2 linked regions of the Prochlorococcus marinus str. MIT 9313 genome follow. The protein of the gene in region 1 interacts with the protein of each later gene in a pairwise test. Links are inferred from orthologs where the notes say so. Each region holds a gene or a part of one and is shown in the gene's direction. Other genes may lie near its edges.

Region 1 (6,567 bases):
CCGAGGGGTTAGGCCTGGCTAGATCAGAGTTTGATCAATGGTGCTCTTCTACCGCTTCACCGATGTAATAGGCGGCGAGGGTGGCGAAGATTAGAGCCTGAATTGCACTGGTGAACAGGCCAAGGAACATAACCGGGACTGGCAGGAAGAGGGGAACAAGGAAAACCAAAACCGCCACAACCAATTCATCAGCAAGGATGTTTCCAAACAGACGAAAGGAGAGTGATAAAGGCTTGGTGAAATCCTCCACGATCTTGAAGGGGATCATGATCGGGGTTGGATGGACGTAGTACTCGAAGTACCGCAATCCCTTGCGACTCAAACCGGCATAGAAGTAAGAGAGCGACACAAGTAGAGCAAGTGCCACGGTGGTATTGATGTCAGCCGTAGGAGCACCCAACTCACCACTGGGGAGGTGGATTAATTTCCATGGGACCAAAGACCCGCCCCAATTGCTTACAAAGATGAACAAGAACAAGGTGCCAATGAACGGCATCCAATCGCGATAAGCCTTCTCACCAATCTGGGTGCGAGCTAAATCACGGATGTAATCCCAGAGGAACTCGAGAAGATTTTGAACACCGTGTGGATCACGCTCCATCTTGCGTGTGCCCACAACAACAAGGGCAAGAATGGCGCCAATCACAATCCAGGATGTCATGAACACCTGGCCATGGAGCTGAAGATTGCCAATCTGCCAGTAAAGGTGTTGACCCACCTCCAGTTCGGCAAAGGGAAGAGCAATTGGCAAGAAACCCATCAGGCTGGAAATTCGGTGTCGAGAAAACGACGGTTTGAGGAGAAGCCGGCAAACCGGCAATTCAGTTGATTCAGGTTTGGTTCAAGTTCATGACTCAAGCAAAACCTGCAGGATCATGGCGGGCTTATAGAGCAGAAAACCGAGCAGGGCCGGCAGAAGCTCAAGCTGAGGCAAACGAGAAACCGCAAGTACAAGCAAAACGGGAACGAGAAGCTGAAACTTGCTCACACTCTTCGATCCGTTGCCGAGCTTGCCAACGCTGCGAGCTAAAAGCCGCAGGTAGAGAACTCCAGACAAAGCACCGACTAGCACACTGCTAGCGATGTGAAGATCGAAGAAAAGTGCGGTGACGGCCACCGCAAAAGCGGAGACGGTCAACGTTGCCAGGATGTAGCGCCGCTGTAGCTGCGCATAGTCGTCAGATGAAGCCGTAGAAACCACAGCTGACAACTCAGGATCCATAGAGAGCTCAGTGTTAGGGCTAGCCTCCACAGCTGTTTCCAGTCCACCCTGTCCCTCCTTTGGAGGGTCAATTTCAGGCTGGAGCAGCGGGGATGCCAGCAAGGGCGCCGAGGCTCTTGGATAAAGGCCCGCGGAATCTATCATGTAGATGCAACATTTCCAGGCGAAAGCAAGAGCACCTGCCGCCGTTGCAAATCCCTGGCCAAAGAGCTGATCCGCTTCGAATCCCAGCCAAGCGGCAAACATCCGAGAGCTGTATCAGGCGTCGCCTCGATTGCCTTAAGCAACTCAACTTGCTCAACACTTAGCTCTAGAGGAGCCATCTCGAAATCCAGCAAAGACTGGCCAGGCCAGCCCCAGAGACAGATAGAAAGCTTTCCCGTAGCAGCAAGCAACTCCTGATCATCTGTCCAACCCAGGGAGGCCTGTGGCCCCTTGGAGAGGAAGAACTCGAAATGACTGATGTCTGGATCTAGCTGTTCTATCAGTTGCCATTGCTGACGCTGCGGTAACGCCAAAGCCATCTCAAGCAATTCACCCTGTAACAGCCTTACTGGATCCCAAACCTTGGGATTAGAAAAACCCACAAACTCCAAATCAGCTGAAGCGACAAAAGCAAAAAGTCGTTCAAGGTTGTAACTCGTCTCCTGGGGATGGAGATACATATCTGCAAAGTTCACGTCTGCTACGCAGTCGATAGCCCAGCGCTGTTCATGATTAAGCCTGAGGCGGTTGTGCTCAGGCAAGATTTCAAACAGCTGCCGGGCCAATCTCAGGCCCTGCTCATCAGTGCCCACTCCCAGGGACGAAAGAAACCGCTGAATGCGATGAATTTCCCATCGACCAGCTTCGGCATAAAGGAAAAGGTGCAGCAAAGCCCCTGGCTTTAAACGGGATGCCAGAGCTTTGAGTCCAGCTTCTGGCTGTCGCAAGTGGTGCAGCGCACCAACGGAATTGATGTAGTCAAATTGCCCCTCATCTTCAAGCTCGAGCAAGCTTTGGTTCTCGATACGAACATGCGCCTGATCGTTACCTCCGGAACGCTGTAAACGCTCTCGAGCCACCTCCAGCGCGCCGAGGGAAATGTCCACAGCCAGAATCTCCGCGCCGGGATTGAGATGGGCTAGGTAATCGGTACTAACACCCGTACCGCATCCGGCATCAAGGATTTTTAGAGGCTCACTACCAGCACATTTTCGGACAACAGAACCGGTACAGACCGCATAGGCCATATCCACAGACCAACGCCAGTTGTATCCAGGCGGCGGCCCGTCCTGCAAAGGATCTCCTGGGTAAGGGAAGCGGTCATAAAAAGCACTGACAACAGGTGTGGCCTCATCGCACGGCTGAGCAACAGAGGACATCGAAAGGGAGCTGGCAACAAAGCGAGCATTTCATGGCCTCCCCCGAGGGGAGTCAGGACATCCCCTACAGCACATATCCCAAAGCGAAGAAAGCTGAATCGACAAAATCAAACTCGTTTCTAGAAAGAAGATTGTGAAGAGCAAAAATCGAACCTATGACATCTCCTGAATGCCCTTGAACTTCTCTTGTCCAATAATGTTTTAAGCAGTTTTTTGTTGTCAATTAAGACTTGGCAAAGTGCTATTAACACGTCTCAATAGGTCAACTTGACTAAGACCTCCCCTCTTGAGCAGCTCCTCCGTCCTATCCCGCCGGAGTCAAAAACAACGGCAAGGGGCATTACGGCTAAGCCGTAATGATGGAAGCGATCAGTTGTCTTTCTGGCAAAAACGTCTCCCCCTCCCCTGGGCACTCTGGCCCGCTGAAGGCCGTTTACTACTTACCCTTTTTGCCTTCTGGAGCCTGGCAGGGCTGATGGTGCTTGGCTCGGCTAGCTGGTGGGTAGCCACTCGAGAAATGGGAGAAGGTGCTTATTACCTCAAACGACAACTGATATGGATGGCTGCCAGCTGGAGCCTGCTTGGCCTGGCTGTCTCTACCAGTCTGCGCCGTTGGCTAAAACTTGCAGGACCAGCCCTCTGGCTCAGTTGCTTCCTCGTAGCAGCGACCCTAGTCATCGGTAGCACCGTCAATGGGGCCAGTCGCTGGTTAGTGATCGGCCCTCTCCAGATCCAACCATCAGAACTAGTCAAACCCTTTGTGGTGCTGCAAGCCGCCAACCTGTTTGCCCACTGGCAGCGCATCAGATCAGATGAGAAATTGCTCTGGCTTGGCATCTTCGGGGCCCTACTTCTACTGATTCTCAAACAGCCCAACCTCAGCACTGCCGCACTGACGGGCATGTTGTTATGGCTTATGGCACTGGCCGCTGGTCTGAGGTTGCGCACTTTGCTGGCAACCGCCATGGCAGGCGGCCTGCTTGGCACAACCAGCATTCTGATCAATGAGTATCAGCGCATACGCGTGATCTCCTTCCTCGACCCATGGCAAGACCCACAAGGGAGTGGTTATCAGCTCGTACAAAGCCTGCTTGCCATCGGCTCCGGGGGGTGGTTTGGCGAGGGCTTCGGCCTCTCCACCCAAAAACTGCAATACCTGCCCATACAAAGCACTGATTTCATCTATGCCGTTTTTGCCGAGGAATTTGGTTTCGTGGGCTCGGTGATGATGTTGCTCTTCCTGATGTTGGTTGCTTTCCTCGGCCTAAGGGTAGCTCTGAGTTGCAGAACCAACCAGTCGCGATTGGTTGCTATCGGCTGCACAACGATCCTGGTGGGTCAAGCCGTGATCAATGTGGCCGTGGCCTCCGGCGTGATGCCCACAACCGGCTTGCCCTTGCCAATGGTGAGTTATGGAGGCAATTCACTGCTCTCAAGCGTCATGATTGCCGGTCTTTTGATCCGTTGTTCCCTTGAATCAACAGGGCTCCTTGGTGGCAGATCCCCTAGACAGCGACGTCAGTCGATAGGGTAAATACCGTAATTTGATCCGGCTGAACCGGCTCTACCCATCCCTGCTCTGGACCTGGTTCTCTCAGATCTAGCCCGCAACGGTGAGCAAATGCTCAGCCACGGGCTAAGCAATCAAGGTCCGCTCACCCTGGCCCTCGTTTTTGCTGCCGGCTTTCTAACCAGCCTAGGCCCCTGCTCCCTTTCCCTACTACCCGTCACCCTGGCCTATCTGGCAGGTTTTGATAGCAATCAGGCCCCCTGGCGCCGCAGCATCGCATTCTGTGGCGGCATTGTGGGTTCCCTGGTACTGCTTGGCAGTCTTAGTGGTCTGATCGGACGGATTTACGGCCAGGTACCTGGAGTGGTGCCCACCTTGGTAGCACTGCTGGCGGTAGTCATGGGACTGAATCTGCTAGGCCTCCTAAAACTGCCCCTGCCTGCAGGACCAGATCCAGATCTTTGGCGGCAACGCGTTCCAGCTCCACTTGCCCCAGTGGCCGCCGGGTTGGCCTTCGGCCTAGCCGCCTCCCCCTGTACGACACCTGTGCTGGCTGTACTACTGGGATGGATCGCCCAGAGTGGTCAACCTTTGGTAGGAATCGTGCTACTCACCTGCTTTGGCATTGGGCAGGTCCTACCACTGCTACTAGCAGGAAGCGCAGCTGCCATCCTGCCGAAATTACTGGCACTGCGACCATTAGGCCGCTGGATCCCCCCCATGAGCGGAGCCGTTCTACTCACGACGGGCGTTCTCACTCTGTTGGCCCGCTGGAGCTGAACCTATGGCCACCTTTAAACGCCTTCTTGCCTGGATCTCCGACCTACGAATAGCCATAGGTTTGCTACTCGTTATCGCACTCGCAAGTGCCCTAGGTACTGCGATACCCCAAGGAGAACTCCGAGAGAGCTACCTGGAAGGCTATAGCGACAAACCCTGGCTGGGCTTTGTCAACGGTTCGATGATTCTGCGCCTGCAGTTGGATCACGTTTACACCAGCAGCTGGTTTTTAGCGCTGTTGGCCTGGCTTGGGCTTGCACTGATCCTCTGCAGCTGGCGAAGACAATGGCCTGCTCTGCAAGCAGCGCTGCAATGGATCGACTACCAGGAGCCGCGTCAATTAAGCAAACTGGCCATCGCCGAAACAATCTCAAGCCCACCCAAAAACGAAAGTATCGACAAACTGGCAGCCCATCTCCATCAACAGGGATGGCAAGTCCAACAACAGCCTGGCAGGCTTGCCGCGCGGCGCGGGATTATCGGCCGAGCAGGGCCAATGCTTGTGCATCTGGGCCTAGTGCTGCTGATGCTAGGGGCCGTCTGGGGTTCCTTGGGTGGAAATCGTTTGGAGCAATTCCTCGCCCCGGGGCGTTCCCTCGACTTGTTAAACCGTGATGGGAACAGCCATCTCAAACTCACCCTGACAAACTTTGGAATTGAAAGAGACCCAGCGGGTCGACCTGAACAGTTCCGCTCACAACTAGAGCTGCTTGAGCCTGGTCAAGACACTGCCAAGCTGCACGAAGTCAGTGTCAATCATCCGCTGCGCTTCCATGGCTTAACTGTCTATCAAGCAGACTGGTCTCTAGCTGCCATCACACTGCAACTTGGCCGCAGCCCTCAGCTGCAGCTGCCTCTGCGCACTTTCCCAGAGCTTGGTGAACAGGTCTGGGGGCTGGTACTACCGACCAATCCTGATGGCAGCGAGCCAGTCCTTCTGAGCCTCACCAGCGAAGCAGGGCCAGTACAAGTGTTCGATGCCACCGGTGAGCGATTGGCCAGCCTGCGACCAGCAGGTCCAACCGCAGAAGTGAAGGGAATACCAATCCGCATCGTCGATGTTCTACCCGCCAGCGGCCTGCTTCTCAAGCGCGATCCGGGCGTGCCTCTGGTCTACATCGGTTTCTTGATCACCCTGGTGGGTGGGGGGCTGAGCATGATTGCCACGCGCCAACTCTGGGCGGTAGGCGACCCTGAAAATGAATGCCTACACGTTGGCGGTCTCTGCAACCGCAATCTGACCGGCTTCGCTAATGAGCTGCCCAGCCTGCTTGCAGCAGCAGTACCACAGCAATAAGAATCTATATTTACAATATTGCCAATATTTTTTTAATTCTCTGGCCTTAAATCAACCAGCACAAGGAAAGTCAAATAAACCTAAATTAGTATAAACAGTTTTCATTTAAATAGCTATTCCAAAACCATTTAAATCTCGGCTTCAGGCTTTCGTTAAGCATGCCTTAAAGGAGCATTCTTCTTAGTTGATGATTTTCAAATCACACTCTTGCATTCAAAAACGCCTCAGCGCCAATCTTATTTTCTATCAATCCATTATCACCATTCGTGCCATCACCATAGTGATTCAAGGTGCAAATATTATGAAGCCCTGCATTGTAGTCGTTATTAATTACTCCATCATTGATCAACAAGGGATTACTAATGTTTTAGAACAGTTATTCTGCTGCCCGAGT
Region 2 (9,477 bases), 220 kb from region 1 along the record:
CAGGGGGCGAGTAGTTGTTGGCTGGCTGATTTGGGGGGCAGCCCGAGCTGTTGAGCCTGTATACGTGCCTTCGCTCCAAAGGCGATCAGATGGTTGTCTCTGATCAGCACAGCATCTTCAACGACAGGTTGATCCGACCCGTGCAGGATCCTTATGGGGTCTAGAAGTTGTGCCTCGGGCATCACGTTAGAGCGCCCCAGCAGCTGTGCGATCGAGCACACCACCAAGGTGAGAGGTGAGGTTGAGAGAGGTCACCACTGCAGGTTGGCCGGGATCTGTAGCGATGTCGACCACCGTGACACCTCCATTCCCTTGTTTGACTGCCCAGATATCAGCCGGGGTCATTCCGAGTAGATGGCAGAGAATCGTTTTGTTGACAGCGTCATGAGCCACCACGAGCGCTGTTGCTTCTGGAGCCAGGCTGTTGGCGATCTTGTTCCAGCAGGCCACTGAACGCTTCCATACATCCTGGATGGTTTCGCCTTCGGGCATCTGCACCGTCTGCGGAGCTTTTTTCCAGGCATCTAGCAGTTCAGGCCAGCCGGCTTCAATGTCTGATTCCAGCTTCCCTTCCCAAAGGCCATGGCCAATTTCCACCAGCCCCTGGGTGACTTCGAGTTGGACATCTGGATGGTGCTTGAGGATGGCTTCCGCCGTTTGTCTTGGTCGGGTCATCGAACTGCTGTAGGCCTGATCGATCAACACATCGCTTAGGAATGCACCGGCTGCGGCGGCTTGCGCGAAGCCATTTTTATTCAGCGGGATGTCGATTTGGCCTTGGAACCGGCCTTGTTGGTTCCAGTCGGTTTCACCATGGCGCACAAGGATCAGTCTCGGCCCCTTCCCTTTGCTGGGTAGTTGCTGATGCAAGTGAACGGTGCTGTTGAGGCATTCGACTTGTGCTTGATGGGATTGCTCTGAGAGGGGTATCAGGTTGAACACCGAGAGTGAGGCGTTATCGAGGCGCAGTCGTCGCAAGCCTTGGTCTGGCTCACCAAGGAGAACAAGGATTAAGCAGCGCAGGATGCAATTGTGCGAAACAACCAGAACTGTTTCGTCACCCTCCATTGGGTGACGTTGAATGAGTTTCCGTAGGAATTCACGAGCCTGTTCCATCAGCTCGCCAATGGGTTTATAGGGATTGCCGTCTTCTCGCTTGAGAACCAATTCCTGTGGTTGTTGCTTCCAGGTGCGATAGGCATCTGGGAACATGCTCTTTACCTCATCGCTGCAGAGACCACTCCATGGAGCCAGGTCGATTTCCAGTAACCCATCATCGAAGCAAGGTCTGAGATCACTGCCTTTGCTTGCTAGTAGGTTTGTTGTTGTGGATGCGGCACGCTTCAGAGGGGAGCTGTAAACAGCATTGATTTGGATTTCTTTTAGGGCTTGTCCAGTTTGACGGGCCTGTTCTTGGCCTTGCGAGGTGAGCGTGGAAAGATCACTGCGACCCTGAATCCGTCGCTCGCGGTTGAAGCTGCTCAGCCCATGACGGACGAGGAGAAGACGCAGGGGCACCGGCAAAGATGTTTTGACGCGGCCATCGTATGGGGCCCCCTGCCAGCGCAGTATGGGATGGTTGTCGGAGATGCCCTTGAGGGAGTGTTGAACAGCTGTCAGCGCGCTGTGCTGCGGCCAGCGAGAATCAGTTTCAATTGATGCCTGGTCGTTGAGCTTTGATCCCCTGTTCAGCCTGATCAGGCGATACACCCGTGAGCCGCTTTGGAAAGTCGGACTGGCTTTCGTATCACTGATGTTTGCGGTTTTGATTTGGTTTGTGGGGTTGCAAGACAGCTTCAGCAGGCCGTCAGTGACCCCAACCATCTCCATGCAGCAACAGGAGATGGCTTTGCTTGCTGATCAGGCCGTCCCTGCAGCCATTAGGCCTCTGCTTGTGGGTGAGGATCCAACATTGGCTTTGCAAGAAGCTCTCGGTGAGATCCCTCTCAGTCAGATGAATGACCGCCAGAGGCTGTTGCTCGCCGGACTCCAATCTTCAGAGGCAGAACGTCGTGAGCTCCTGGCTGCTTCAGTGCAGTCACCGTTACTGATCCCTCTAGAGCAGGCGCTACTGGCTAGTAAGCAAGAAGGGGGCTTGTCACTTGCTGATCGTGAGGCGCTTGGCTCATTAAGCGGGGACCCTTTGCTTCAGCAGGTTGGTTGCTTTGCTCTTGGCGGGGATCGCGATGACTGCGTGAATCCCCGTGTCGCATCGAGCATGGCTTTGCGGCTGGTCTTGAGCGTGGTGTTACCGGCGGCGGCTCTACTTGCCGGTACTGCGCTTTTGTTGCGTCATCTTTGGATGTTGTTGCGCAAGTCTGTTGCTCCCTGGCCACCGCTTCAGGCCTTACCACTTTCCTTAACGGACATGGTGCTCCTGATTGCCTGTGGATTTGTGGTCTTGGGTGAGGTGATTGCTCCCGCTTTCGTGGCTCCGCTGAGTGCCTTGATGACGAGGGGGATGGACAGCCCCTTGAGCAAAGCGTTGACAGTGGTGATTGGCTACGGCGCTTTGGCACTACCGCCATTGTTGATTCTGCGTCAGCAGCTGCGCAGTCTGCAGGCAACTGATCGGCCCGTTGATGGATGGTTGCAGTGGCGTCTGCAGCCTTGGGGTTCAGCGTTGCTGAAGGCAGGTCGAGGCTGGTTGATGGTGATGCCGTTGGTTCTCTTGACTGGATGGCTGATGGGATTGCTGTTGGGGGATCAAGGGGGAAGTAACCCCTTATTGGAACTGGTACTGCGCAGCAAGGATCCATTGGCCTTGATGTTGCTAGCCACCACCGCTGTGATTCTGGCGCCTCTCTTTGAGGAGTTGGTTTTTCGTGGTGCGCTTCTGCCTGTATTGGCGAAATCTTTTGGCCCGCTATGGGGTGTGGTAACTAGCGCGTTGGTGTTTGGTGTGGCTCACCTGAGTGTTGGTGAATTACCACCGCTGTTTGTGTTGGGCTTGGGACTCGGTCTATTAAGGCTTAGTTCAGGGCGTCTTTTGCCTTGCGTGCTGATGCATGCCCTCTGGAATGGGGTTACTTTCATCAATCTTTTGCTGCTTGGCGGATAACTGAACTCTTCAATCAGCCTTGATTGTTAGCGACTTAGCCTTGCGGAGGCCTATTGAGGGTGGTTCACTGATTTATTAGAGTGGCTTATTAGGTGGTTGCCGCACTTCAACAGCGTTCGGTAACGGCTAACCGTGCTGTTTCTCGGGCACGTTCTGTCCGCACACTTGAGCTGATCCAGGGATCCTTGTCTTCAAGGAAGGTGGCTCGCCAGTCGCCAGTCCTGGCAGGACTGCATCGGGCTGCTGATGGTGCATTGATCGGTGTTTTGGTTGCTGCGGCATTGATGTCCGCTCTCACGCTGCATTGGCAGCATCGTTGGACGATTGCTTTCAACAGGCTGGAGACCACTCGCTCATTGGCTCATCGTCTTACGGAGTCAACCGCGATGATTGAGCGTCACTTGTTGGTTGAAACCAGGTTGCCTCAGTCGATGGTTCCCACAAAGGTTGCCAACCTTCTTTACCTCGATCGCTCTGCGAATCCGTCTGGTGGTGTTGTTTCTGGAGAGTCGCAACTGCTTAGCCAATTGATGGGCCAACCCATTAATCACGGCTACTGATGCCTGCCTCAAAGGCTCGTCGCTCACGAAGCTCCAGGAGGCGTGCCCAGGACGTGATTGCGTTGGAATCAGTTCCTGCTCATCGGATGCGATGGGTGTTTTCCATCCTCTGCGTTGGGCTGATTGGACTTGTGGGCCGGATGGCTTGGCTGCAGGTTCTGCAAGCACCGGAACTTGAAGCCCGTGCAAGGGCTTTGCAGACCCAGCGAACCCAACCGATTGGGACACGGCGTTCAATTGTGGACCGCAATGGACGGCTGGTGGCTCTCGATGAGGAACGCTTTCGGCTTTGGGCTCATCCTCGTTATTTTAATTTCCCCGGGGATGATCCCGGTTTGATTCGTAAGCCACTGGATGTTGCTCGCAAGCTCTCCGGGGTGTTGGCGATTCCTGTTGCCGAATTGGTGCAGCGATTTGGCGACCGTCCTTCTGGTGTGAAGCTTGCTGAAGGATTGGATCAAGACATCGTCAATGAAATCCGCAACCTTGGTATCAGTGGTTTAGATCTTGAGGCTTATCCACAGCGGCTCTATCCGCAGGGCTCTCTGTTTGCCAACGTGGTGGGTTTTCTTAATTTGGATCGCGTCCCACAGGCGGGATTGGAGCAAAGTCGCCACGAGGATTTGTTGCGTCATGAACAGGTTCGCAGCATGCGCCGAGGAGCGGATGGCACCCCCCTTCCTGACGACCTGGCTCCGGGAGTGTTTTATGGCGATCATCTAAGCCTGCAGCTCACTTTGGATGCTCGTTTGCAGGAGCTGGCGGGGCAGGCACTTGTGGCCCAGGTCAAAGAGTGGAAGGCAAAGAAGGGAGTGGCCATCGTGATTGATGTCACCAATGGAGAGTTGCTGGCGCTGGCGTCCACACCCACATATGACCCAAACAAGTATTGGAAATATTCGCCCTCTCTCTTTCGCGAGTGGTCCGTTCAGGACCTTTATGAACCTGGTTCTACCTTCAAGCCGATCAACCTTGCCCTTGCTCTTCAGGAAGGTGTGATTGAGCCGGGGGGAATGGTGAATGACAACGGATCACTGAAGATCGGGGGATGGCCAATCTCCAACCATGATCGTAAGAGCCATGGGGTGATCGACTACGCCAAGGTGCTGCAGGTTTCTAGCAACGTCGGCATGGTGAAGATCATGCGTCAGCTCAAACCCTCGCTGTACTGGGATTGGTTGCGACGGCTAGGACTTGATGTCAAGCCCGATACCGATCTGCCGGGGGCTATTGCAGGTCAGTTAAAGACGAAGGAGCAATTCGTGGCTCAGCCAATTGAGCCGGCCACGGCGGCATTTGGACAGGGACTGTCGCTCACGCCACTGAAGCTGGCTCAGTTGCATGCCTTGATTGCCAATGGTGGCCGACTGGTGAGTCCCCATATCACCAGGGGATTGCGGGCGGGAGAAGCGTTGGCTCCACGCGCCGCCGCAACAACTGGACATCAACTACTGCGCCCAGATGTCACCAGGATTGTGCGGGACTGGATGGAATCGGTTGTAGAGACAGGGAGTGGGGAAGGGGCGAAAACACCTGGGTATCGCATTGGTGGCAAGACCGGCACTGCTCAGAAAGCACTGAATGGTGTTTATTTGCCAGGAGCAAAGATTTGCAGTTTTGTTGCCCATCTGCCGGTTGACAATCCTCGCTATGTGGTGGTCGTTGTGGTGGATGAACCCCAGGGAGGCAATGCTTATGGGTCCACGGTGGCGGTGCCTGTGGCGAAGCAGATCATTGATGCTTTGCTGGTGCTTGAAAAAATCCCACCTAGCACTGAGCAGACCGATTCTCAGCCGGCCAAAGGCTAAGTCTTGGCAAATCTTCGATGGTGAGTTCTGAACCTGGGCTGTCAGCAAAAAAAACGCCGCTAGCTTAAAGATCTTGCGAGACGTTCTGCTTCATGGCCACACTCCTTGAGCAGCTTTCCACCATGACCGTGGTCGTGGCGGATACCGGTGATTTGGACGCGATTAGAAAGTTCACCCCCAGGGATGCCACGACCAACCCTTCATTGATCCTTGCGGCGGCTCAGATTCCTGCTTATCAGAGTTTGATCGATGAGGCTCTTCACTCCTCCCGTCAGTTATTGGGTAACTCTGCAGCTGTGGAGGAGGTGGTCCATGAGGCTCTCGATGAGATTTGTGTAATCTTTGGAAAGGAAATTCTCAAGATTGTTCCTGGCCGTGTTTCCACTGAAGTGGATGCTCGTCTCAGTTTCAATACTGAAGCCACAATCGCTAAGGCTCACAAACTCATTGGCCTATATAACGACGCTGGCATTACTAATGATCGCGTTTTGATCAAGATAGCTTCTACTTGGGAGGGTATAAAAGCGGCTGAGGTTTTGGAGAAGGATGGAATTCATTGCAATTTAACTCTGCTATTTGGCTTTTCTCAGGCTGTCGCTTGTGCAGAAGCAGGAGTCACTTTGATCTCTCCTTTTGTTGGGCGAATCCTTGATTGGTACAAAGCGTCTACTGGTCGGGATTCTTATGCAGGTCCAGAAGACCCTGGTGTGATCTCGGTGACCAAGATCTTTAATTATTTCAAAACCTATGATTACAAGACTGAGATCATGGGTGCGAGTTTCCGCAATCTTGACGAAATCATTGAATTGGCTGGATGTGATTTGTTGACCATCTCACCAAAGCTTTTGGATCAGCTGGGTAGTACAGAGGCTCCGCTGAAGCGTAAGTTGGATGCGGTTAATCCTGTTGCTGCAGAGTCTCAGATCCATGTCGATAAGGAGAGTTTTGAGTCAATGATGAGGGCTGATCGCATGGCTTTTGAGAAGTTGGATGAAGGGATTCGCGGCTTTAGCAAGGCGATTGAAACTCTTGAGGCTCAGCTGGCGCATCGATTAGCTGTTTTGGAGGGAGGAGCGGCCTTCTGCCATGTTGTTCAGGAGATTTTCATGCTCAATGATCTCGATGGTGATGGTTGTATTACTAGAGAAGAATGGCTCGGTAGTGATGCGGTATTTGATGCCTTAGATCATGACCATGATGGCCGACTTCTTCAGGAAGATGTTCGTTCCGGGCTGGGTGCTGCTTTGGCACTAACAACAGCTTGAAGTCTTGCTTAGTAAGTTAATAAGGTGATGAGTATTTATCATCATTCCTTATAATGTTGAAAAATACTCTGCTTTGCCTGAGTTGAAGCTGGAGAGTTTTTTCTGCCATCTAGAAAGGACTAATGCTATGAATCCCAAGATCGGTATCGTTTGATCAGAGCATGAGAGAGATCAGGGCTGGCAATCCTGCCAATCCAACTGGCATGCGTGCAAAGATACTCTCTCGCTATAAAGTTATTTTCTAAATAGGCTTCTGCTTTCTCTGCTCTTGGCGACCTATCTGATCACAGGAACGAATCGCGGCATTGGCTATGAATATTGTCGTCAGCTTCATGCTCGTGGTGACGTGGTTGTGGCTGCATGCCGTAAGCCTTCGCAGCAATTGGAAGGCTTAGGCGTGCGTATTGAGGCCGGAGTCGAGATCACTTCAGATGGATCGATTGCGCGCTTGAAGCAACGGCTTCGCAGCTTGCCGATCGATGTACTGATCCACAATGCCGGCATTTTGGAAAGCACGACTTTGAAAGATTTTGATCCCGAGAGCCTTCGTCGTCAGTTCGAGGTCAACGCCATTGGGCCATTACGTGTCACACATGCTCTCATGGATCATCTACTTCCTGGCGCAAAAGTCATTTTGATGACTAGCCGAATGGGCTCGATCGATGACAACAGTTCCGGCGGTTCTTATGGCTACAGGATGTCGAAGGTGGCTTTGTGTATGGCAGGAAAGTCATTAGCTATCGACCTTAAATCTCAAGGCATTGCCGTGGCGCTTCTTCATCCAGGGCTTGTGCGTACCCGCATGACAGGATTCACTGATCAAGGCATTACTCCAGAAGAATCGGTTGATGGCTTGTTGGCCCGTATTGACAATCTCAATTTGGAAAACTCAGGCACTTTTTGGCATGCCAATGGGGAGATTCTCCCTTGGTAACAATTGGTTTTGTGAAGAAGTGATTGACGTTGCTTTGGGCCTGTGATTTTGCGTTCTTCGTAATCACTTGAGAGCACTTCACTGCTCACGCTGAAATTTATTTTAAATTAGAAATGCTTGAATGCTAGTTATCGAACTTCGTTCGGCTAATCTTTATTATTTTATGTAATTAACGTTGCAATAGCAACCGTTTAATCACACGCTGGGCAATGTCGCCATACCCCATTTCTCCAGAAAGGATCTGAGCAATCCGTTGTGGAGCTGTTGGCCTTTTGATCCCAAGCTGATATCCCACCTTGGGGAATCGATAAAACACCTGAGCAATCCTCTTGCCCCAGGCCATGGAGTCTCCCCACCGTTGTCGCATGGTTTGGCTGTAATCAGCCAGGTTGTTGGTATCACCGTTCAACCAATGATTCAGGCAGCGGGCTGCTTCACATCCACTCATCAACGCTGGGCGCAGACCTTCTGCCAGGAACGGATCGCATAGTGATGCCGCATCTCCCACGGCGACGACACCATCGCCATGCAGTGCTTGATGGCCGTTCCATACCCGTAAAGATGCTTCTTGTCGTTTGCCTGCTTGCGGGTCAAATCCCAGGTTCGGTAGCAGTTGTTCCAAGACGGCATCACTATCGGCGGCATTGCGGCCGATGAACGTACCTACGCCTACATTCACGCCTCCTGCCAAGGGGAAAGCCCAGGCAAAACCATGATGAACCAGCCCAAATTCAAATCGGGCTGAACCAGTTTTGAGGTTGCCTCGACCCTCCAGGCGTACAGACATGGTGCTCGCGTGATGCAGGGTTTTTGGTCCCAAGCCCAAGGCTTCAGGCCAAGCTGACTGGGAGCCATTCGCCAGTACGACCGCTCTTGCTTCAAGTTGTCTGCCGTCATCGGCTGTGACTTGCCATCGTTCGTTTTGTCTTTGCAAGCTTTTGACCGTAAAGGGCCGGAGCAGTTCGGCGCCTGCATCAATCGCCTGGCTTGTTAGGAGGGCATCAAGCTTTTCTCGCCGCACAATCCAAAACGGGGCGGAATCTTGCAGGTCGGCCACGACGGGATCACTGAGCTGCCAGCTGAACTCAACCCTTTCAATGACTTCATCAACGACCGATTGCAAATCAAATGGAAACCACTCCTGCACCGCGGCTGCCATGCCTCCGCCACAGGGTTTGATCGTTTGGTGTGCATTCTGTTCGAGCAGTGTGACGCGTTGGCCGGCTGCAGCCAGATGGAAAGCTGCCGCAGATCCAGCGGCGCCTGCTCCGATGACCAGCACATCGCGAGTGCTCAAACCTTGAGAATGTCGGCTTCTTTTTCGGCGAGGTATTTTTCAATTTCAGTGATGAATGTGTCGGTGAGTTTTTGTATCCCATCCTGTTCATCATGGCTCTGATCTTTAGAGAGCTCAGCATCTTTTTCTAGCTTTTTCACTTTATCAATTGCATCGCGACGGATGTTGCGCAGGGCTACTTTGCCTTCTTCTGCATATCTTGCTGCCAGTTTGCAGAACTCTTTGCGGCGCTCTTCAGTTAGCGGCGGCACATTGATGCGAATGATCTTGCCGTCATTGTTGGGTGTCAAGCCCAAATCACTAGTGGCAATGGCTTTTTCAATCAGGCCCATTGATCCATTATCAAAGGGCTGTATGGCAATCGTCTGTGAATCAGGGGTGGATATTGTTGCTAGAGATTTCAGGGGCGTTTCTGTGCCGTAATACTCAACGTTGATTCGATCAAGTAGTGACGGGTTGGCGCGTCCAGTACGGATGGTGGCGAAGTTGCGCTGTGTGGCCTCCACTGATTTGTGCATGTTGTCTTTGAGTTCCTGGTTCGACATGGCTTCA

Evidence for each region.
Region 2: the proteins of AKG35_RS07865 (region 1) and AKG35_RS06670 interact in binary tests that used the Escherichia coli proteins (3 or more experiments, as listed by UniProt). The link is inferred for Prochlorococcus marinus str. MIT 9313 from one-to-one orthologs.

The regions. Positions count from the first base shown.
Region 1 is NC_005071.1:1,556,637-1,563,203, forward strand. What follows is about bases 2,006-4,996. They hold AKG35_RS07865 (FtsW/RodA/SpoVE family cell cycle protein), read left to right. Parts: upstream 2,006-2,872; coding sequence 2,873-4,120; downstream 4,121-4,996. Other genes in these bases: AKG35_RS07860 (class I SAM-dependent methyltransferase), read right to left, coding at 2,006-2,586; AKG35_RS07870 (cytochrome c biogenesis CcdA family protein), read left to right, coding at 4,208-4,876; AKG35_RS07875 (cytochrome c biogenesis protein ResB), read left to right, coding at 4,881-4,996. Outside these bases: atpB (F0F1 ATP synthase subunit A), read right to left, coding at 35-760; AKG35_RS13410 (H+-transporting ATP synthase), read right to left, coding at 848-1,366; more of AKG35_RS07860, read right to left, coding at 1,363-2,005; more of AKG35_RS07875, read left to right, coding at 4,997-6,173.
Region 2 is NC_005071.1:1,332,890-1,342,366, reverse strand. What follows is about bases 3,041-6,024. They hold AKG35_RS06670 (peptidoglycan D,D-transpeptidase FtsI family protein), read left to right. Parts: upstream 3,041-3,620; coding sequence 3,621-5,429; downstream 5,430-6,024. Other genes in these bases: AKG35_RS06665 (transaldolase), read left to right, coding at 5,522-6,024; AKG35_RS06675 (hypothetical protein), read left to right, coding at 3,154-3,621; AKG35_RS06680 (CPBP family intramembrane glutamic endopeptidase), read left to right, coding at 3,041-3,061. Also shown: AKG35_RS06690 (dihydroorotase), read right to left, coding at 1-182; AKG35_RS06685 (histidine phosphatase family protein), read right to left, coding at 187-1,518; more of AKG35_RS06680, read left to right, coding at 1,670-3,040; more of AKG35_RS06665, read left to right, coding at 6,025-6,694; AKG35_RS06660 (SDR family oxidoreductase), read left to right, coding at 6,963-7,628; AKG35_RS06655 (NAD(P)/FAD-dependent oxidoreductase), read right to left, coding at 7,798-8,925; frr (ribosome recycling factor), read right to left, coding at 8,922-9,470. UniProt on the Escherichia coli protein: Essential cell division protein that catalyzes cross-linking of the peptidoglycan cell wall at the division septum. Required for localization of FtsN.